Regions from separate parts of the Sphingomonas sorbitolis genome, predicted to be linked through region 1. Evidence: predicted binding sites of a transcription regulator. Region 1 holds the regulator's gene; each other region holds the start of a gene.
What was found. The regulator LexA, encoded in region 1, represses DNA repair genes until DNA is damaged. The targets are predictions, from matches to a motif close to GTTCCNCNCTTGTTCT.
Positions count from the first base shown of each region.

Region 2: the regulator LexA is predicted to act here: its motif matches at 1,210-1,225, upstream of recA (recombinase RecA).
Region 3: the regulator LexA is predicted to act here: its motif matches at 1,217-1,232, upstream of U1763_RS06735 (PA0069 family radical SAM protein).

Region 1 covers NZ_JAXOJS010000001.1:943,342-945,608, reverse strand. The annotation lists gene U1763_RS03860 (ComEC/Rec2 family competence protein) at 1-287, shown strand, start outside; gene lexA (transcriptional repressor LexA) at 980-1,651, opposite strand; gene U1763_RS03850 (molybdopterin molybdotransferase MoeA) at 1,720-2,267, opposite strand, start outside.
Region 2 covers NZ_JAXOJS010000003.1:386,334-388,600, forward strand. The annotation lists gene recA (recombinase RecA) at 60-1,133, opposite strand; gene U1763_RS11145 (4-(cytidine 5'-diphospho)-2-C-methyl-D-erythritol kinase) at 1,491-2,267, opposite strand, start outside.
Region 3 covers NZ_JAXOJS010000002.1:306,945-309,211, forward strand. The annotation lists gene U1763_RS06725 (glycosylasparaginase) at 1-874, shown strand, start outside; gene U1763_RS06730 (hypothetical protein) at 884-1,081, opposite strand; gene U1763_RS06735 (PA0069 family radical SAM protein) at 1,256-2,267, shown strand, end outside.

The DNA.
Region 1 (2,267 bases):
AGTTCATCGCCGCCTGTCACGGCGCCGATGTCGTCGTCAGCGAACGCGGTCTGCCGAAACGGTGCGTACCGCGGTGGCTGAAACTGGATCGTCGTGTACTCCGGCGTACGGGCGGCGTCGCGCTGACCTTGGGAAGCGGGACAGTCGTGACCATCCTGAACGCAGGCGATCGTCACCCCTGGCGCGATCCGCCTCTCCTCGAACGCACCGTGCATTCGTTCGGGCTGCGACATGGCCGGTTCCACGGTGCTGCGTCGTTTCGAGCCGACCGAGGCCCTCAAAAGTAGAATGTTCACGCGAAGGCGCAAAGGCGCGAAGGTGACGCGGCTCGGGAGACCTCAACACCCCCATGAACGGTAAGCCCACGTCGGTATTTCGGTGGTCTGCGAAGGCAGGTAGTCGCAAATCTAAGCACTGCATCTTCGCGCCTTTGCACCTTTGCGCCTTCGCGTGAACAAAATTACCCGTCGTCGCATGCGATCTTGGTGCAAAGAATTGGTTCACGCGGAGACGCGGAGAAGGTTCTTGTACGGCAGGATGAATCGGACTGGCGGCTATCTGGTCTTACTTGCGAAAGACGTTTGGAATCGTTTCGTTCTCCCTAAGCGAAACACCTCCGCGTCTCCGCGTCTCCGCGCGAACCAATTCTTCGGCTGCGCGGGGGATTGGCGGCGATATGTTCGCGCAGAGGCGCAGAGGCGCAGAGGCGCAGAGATTGAGGGTTCGAGTCGAGGTCGCGCTTATGCATCGGAGCGCGAGAGGGTCTTCCGGACGGTTGGCGGTGTTTGCTTGGGGGTGTCGAAAAACTGGCCATTTTCTCGAAAGCTCCGAGCACATCGTTTCGTTCGCCGAAGACGCCCAGTCGCTGTTGCCGGTAAGGAAAAAGCGACTTGGCTTACCGGCCTGGCTGTCGCTTTTCGTTGGCAATCAAACACCGAGACCGGCCTGCGCCTTGATGCCGCAAGTCGGTCCCGGTAGTTCAGTCGTAGCGGCGGAGGATGCCGGAGAGTTTGCCTTGGACGCGGACTTGGGCGGGGGCGTAGCGTTGGGGGTCGTAGGCTCGGTTTGCAGGGTCGAGGCGGACCATGGCGCCTTCGCGGCGGAAGTATTTCAGGGTGGCTTCGCTGTCTTCGATCAGGGCGACGACGATCTCGCCGTCTCGGGCGGTCTCGGTGCGGCGAATCAGGGCGTAGTCGCCGTCTAGGATACCGGCCTCGACCATGGAGTCGCCGGAGACTTCGAGCGCATAGTGTTCACCCGAACCCAGCAGTGCGGCGGGGACGGCCAGCATCGTGCTGCCTTCGAACGCTTCGATCGGGACGCCGGCGGCGATGCGGCCGTGGAGGGGGATCTCGACGACGTCGTTCGCTGGCTGTGGCGCGGTAGCGGGCGAGGGCTTTACGTTCGACGCCTTTGATGGCGCCTTTTTCTCGGCGCGCTCGGGCATGCGAAGCACTTCGAGTGCGCGCGCACGGTTGGGAAGGCGGCGGATGAAGTTGCGCTCCTCGAGCGCGCTGATCAGACGGTGGACGCCCGACTTCGACTTGAGGTCGAGTGCGTCCTTCATCTCCTCGAACGACGGCGAGACGCCGGTATCGTTGAGGCGATCGTTGATAAAGCAGACGAGTTCGTGCTGCTTGCGCGTGAGCATGGCGGTTCTCCGTCCGGAACAGACTGGGAACTTCTATGGAACATAATTAACGGCGTCAAGCGTCCGTATCACGCGATCACCAGGATTTCCGCCGATTCGCCCGTCTTTGCTACGGGTGCGTTGCCGGGGCGGACGATCAGGCAGGTCGACCGGGCCAGCGTGAGCAGCATCGAACTGTCCTGGATCGTCGAGGCATAGGCTTTGCCGTCGCGCAGTTCGGCGCGGAGATAGTCGGTGCGGGCATTGTTGGCGGGGAGGTCTTCGCCGAGCAGCGCATGGGTCGACTGAGGGAGCGGGTCGCGTGCGCCGGCCATGTGCGCGACGACGGGCTTCACGAACAACGTCGCGGTGACGAACGCGGAGACCGGGTTGCCGGGGAGGCCGAGCACCATCATCTCGCCGATCCGGCCGGCCATCATCGGCTTGCCGGGGCGCAGCGCGATCCGCCAGAAATCGATGGTGCCGTTGGCGGCTTCGATCGCCGGGCGGACGAGGTCGTGGTCGCCTACCGATGCGCCGCCGGTGGTGACGAGCAGGTCGGCCTCGACGCTGGCGAAGGCTTCGCGGAGGACTTCGAGATTGTCGGGGAGGATGCCGAGGTCGATGATGTCGACGG
Region 2 (2,267 bases), on a different contig from region 1:
CCTCCCATTGCGAGAGCAATGGGCCCCTCCCTCTCCCCGGAGGGAGAGGGGTAAAGGTTTTATGCGTCGTCGCCTTCTTCGGGGCCGGCCATCATTTCCTCGGCGACCTTGTCCGTGCGCGCGCGGATCTGCTTTTCGAGGCGGTCGGCGGTTTCAGGGTTGTCCTTGAGGAAGGTCTTCGAGTTCTCACGGCCCTGGCCGAGGCGGACGCTGTCGTAGCTGAACCAGGCGCCGGACTTCTCAACCAAGCCCGCCTTCACGCCAAGATCGAGAATCTCGCCGAGCTTTGAAACGCCCTGCCCGTACATGATGTCAAACTCGACCTGCTTGAACGGCGGGGCGACCTTGTTCTTGACGACCTTGACGCGCGTCTGGTTGCCGGTGACCTCTTCGCCGGCCTTGATCGCACCGATGCGGCGGATGTCGAGGCGGACCGAGGCGTAGAACTTCAGCGCGTTGCCGCCGGTCGTCGTCTCCGGGTTGCCGTACATGACGCCGATCTTCATGCGGAGCTGGTTGATGAAGATCACCATGCAGCGCGAGCGGCTGATCGAGCCGGTGAGCTTGCGCAGCGACTGCGACATCAGGCGTGCCTGCAGACCGACATGGCTGTCGCCCATCTCGCCCTCGATTTCGGCACGCGGCACGAGGGCTGCGACCGAGTCGACCACCAGCACGTCGATCGCGTTCGAGCGGACCAGCGTGTCGACGATCTCGAGCGCCTGCTCGCCGGTGTCGGGCTGCGATACGATCAGTTCGTCGATGTTGACGCCGAGCTTCTTGGCGTAGACCGGGTCGAGCGCGTGCTCGGCATCGACGAATGCCGCGGTGCCGCCACCCTTCTGCGCTTCGGCGATCACGTGGAGCGCGAGCGTGGTCTTGCCTGAGCTTTCCGGACCGTAGATCTCGATCACGCGACCGCGCGGCAGGCCGCCGACGCCGAGTGCGATGTCGAGACCGAGCGAGCCGGTCGAGATAACCTCGACCTGCATGGTCTCCTTCGAGCCTAGGCGCATCGCCGAGCCCTTGCCGAACGCGCGGTCGATCTGCGCGAGCGCGGCGTCGAGCGCCTTCTGGCGGTCGTTGGTTGCGGTTGCCATGCCGGTGTCGATCACTTTCAGATTAGCGGCCATTGATAAGCTCCCATCGCTAAAGCAAGCGCGCGTGCCATTCAACGCGTCAAACACCATGTATTCTCTTTGTTCTTTTGGAACAAGTGGGGAACGTCGGTTTGTGCAGAAAAGGGTTGGAGTTTGGTTGCGGGCGCGCGGGCCCTATACGCGGCACCGCAAGATTTGGCCGCATCGATATGTGACCGGTCGTCATCACCGCGCAGGCGGGGATCTATAAGCTCAAGGGCTAGCGATCCTGTTGCGACACCAGCCGGTATGGGTTCCCGCCTCCGCGGGGATGACGGGAAAGGCGACGACTTTTGATCGAGATCCGCTCAGTCTTTGTTGGGGATCGGGCTTATTCGGGATCGCATTTGATCAGGCGAGCGTCGTTGCGAGGGTCCACCAACCGCGGGCTTTTGCGGCGGTGGCGGCGGCGTCTCTGGCCTCGAGGGTTTCGAACAGGGCGAAGCAGGTGGCGCCCGAGCCGGACATTCTCGCCAGGAGGACGCCGTGCGCTGCGTCGAGAAGGGTGCGCACTTCCGCGATTTCGGGGGCGAGCGCTAGCGCGGGGGGCTCGAGGTCGTTGCGGCCTTCGAGGGCGCGAGCGAGGAGGTCACCTTCGGGGATCGGGCCTCGGTCCTTGCCGTCCCAGGTTTTGAAGACAGCGGCGGTGGAGACGGCGACGCCGGGGTTCACGAGGAGCAGTGGCGTGCCCGACAGGCCTTCGAGCGTGGTAAGGGTGTCGCCCTTGCCGGTGCCGAGCGTGGTGCGGTTGGCGAGGCAGGCGGGGACGTCTGCGCCGAGCTTTGCGGCGATGACGTGGAGGCGGGGGTCGGTTGGGGGTACGCCGTGGAGTCGGGCTAGCGCTCGGAGGGTGGCCGCGGCGTCGGCTGATCCTCCGCCTATGCCCGAGGCGATCGGGAGGTGCTTTTCGAGAGTTATGGCGTGGTGGGTGTTCGGAGCGAATGCGGTGGTGAAGGCGTCTGCGGCGGCGGTTACGAGATTGCCGTTCCAAGGGGCGCTGCCTTGGGTGGCGTTGGGCGAGCCGTGCGCGTCTTCACTGTCCGTTCCCAATTGTGCCCCGGCCTTCGCCGGGGGGGTGTTGGGGGTTGGGAGGAGTGCGACGGCGAAGGGGCCAGTTATGGTGAAGCT
Region 3 (2,267 bases), on a different contig from region 1:
CGCCGCCAACGACGCGGTATTCGCCAAGATGCGCGCCGGCGGATCGTTGCTCGATGCGGTCGAGGCGGGAGCGATGGTGCCCGAGGCGGACCCGAACAACCACAGCGTCGGCTATTCGGGCTATCCCGACCGCGATGGCCACGTCACGCTCGATGCCGTCATTATGGACGATGCCGGCGGCGTCGGCGCGGTCGCCGCGCTCGAGGACACGGTGCACGCGATCTCGGTCGCGCGCCGGGTGATGGAGCGGACCCCGCACACGCTATTGGTCGGCGAAGGCGCGACGCGGTTCGCGCGCGACCAGGGCTTTCCGCAACAGTCGCTGCTCACGCCCGAGTCCGAAAAGGCGTGGCGCGAGTGGCTCAAGACCTCGAAATACCAACCTGAGGCCAATAGCGAGAACCGCAGTACCCGTACGCCCGGCGGCGCGCTCGACCATGACACGATCGGTCTGCTTGCGCGCACGACCGACGGACGGATGGCCGGCGCGTGCACCACGTCGGGCATGGCGTTCAAGATGCGCGGCCGGGTTGGCGATTCTCCGCAGGTCGGCTCGGGATTGTACGTCGAGGCGGGCGTCGGCGGCGCGACCTCGACGGGTCTTGGCGAGGAAGTCACGCGCGTGGCGGGATCGGCGCGGGTCGTGGCCTCGATGCGCGCGGGCGCAACGCCGCAGCAGGCGTGCGAAGAGGTCGTTCGTCATATTGCAACGCTGCGCGGCGCGGCGATCCGGGGCGTTCAGGTCGGCTTCCTGGCACTCGATACGAACGGGAATGTCGGGGCTTACTGTCTGCTGCCGGGCTTCACGTACGCGGTAACCGACGCGAGCGGCGCAACATCGGTGCTGAAGGCCCGCTCGCTGTTCAAGGCGTGACGCCTGTCGCTACGCCAGCGCGGACCCGCCCCTCGCCGCATGGATGAGATCGACAAGCTGCTTGTTGATCGACGAGCCATGAAGATGAAGATGCACCGCGTCATACCCCTCGCGGCGCAAGCGTTGCCGTAGCGCATTGACCGACTCGCACTCGCCCGAGCGTGCCAGTTCGAATGCGCGTTCCACCGTGGTCATCTGTCCCGTCATCGCTTTGCCCTACGCCGGATCGCGACCGCCCGCGAGTATTGATTCGCGTGTCGTCGCACTTGGTGAAAAGCGATCAATTTCAGGTAGATGCAGATTAACTCAGCCGTTCGAGCATTTTTTAGACCGAAACATTATGTTCTTTATATGTTCCGTAGTCGAGCGTATCATCGTGCGATGAAACAGGTCCGTCCGGTTCGCGGTGCGACGCGCAATGACGAAAGCCGCCGGTTCAACATGCCGCAGACTGAGGCGGACGGCGACTGGCTCGACATGCGCGAGGGGATCGACGGGATAGCGCCAAAACTGCGCACGACCGTGACGGTCGAGACGCCGCGGACGATCATCAGCCGCAATGCCTCGCCCGACGTACCGTTCGACCGCTCGATCAATCCGTATCGCGGGTGTGAGCATGGCTGTATCTATTGTTTCGCGCGGCCGAGCCATGCGTTCCACGATTTGTCGCCGGGGCTGGATTTCGAGAGCAAGCTGTTCGCCAAGCCTTCGGCGGCGACGCTGTTGCGCGCCGAACTGTCGAAGCCGGGCTATGTCTGTGCGCCGATGGCATTGGGGACGAACACCGATCCGTACCAGCCGATCGAGACCGACTGGCGGATCACACGGGGAATCATCGAGGTGCTGGCGGAAACCGATCATCCCCTCACGATCACGACCAAGTCCGACCGCGTGGTGCGCGATCTCGACCTGCTCGCACCAATGGCGGCGAAGGGGTTGGCGGCGGTGGCGATGTCGATCACCTCGCTCGATCCGAAGATCGCGTCGACCGTCGAACCGCGCGCGCCGCATCCCGAGCGACGCTTGGCCGCGGTGCGCAAGCTCGCCGATGCGCACGTGCCGGTCTACGTGTCGATCGCGCCGGTCATCCCGGCAATCACCGACCATGAGATCGAACACCTCGTCGCGCGGGCGGCGGAAGCCGGGGCGAGCCGGGCGTTCTTCATTCCCGTGCGATTGCCGCATGAAGTCGCACCGCTGTTCCGCGCGTGGCTCGACGAACATTTCCCCGATCGCGCGGGGAAGGTGATGGCGACGATCGCGTCGCTGCGCGGTGGCAAGGATAACGACCCGAATTTCTTTACGCGGATGAAGGGGCAAGGGCCGTGGGCGGACCTGCTGGGAACGCGGTTCCGGATCGCGTGCGCGAAGCACGGGCTGAACCAGGAGCGGA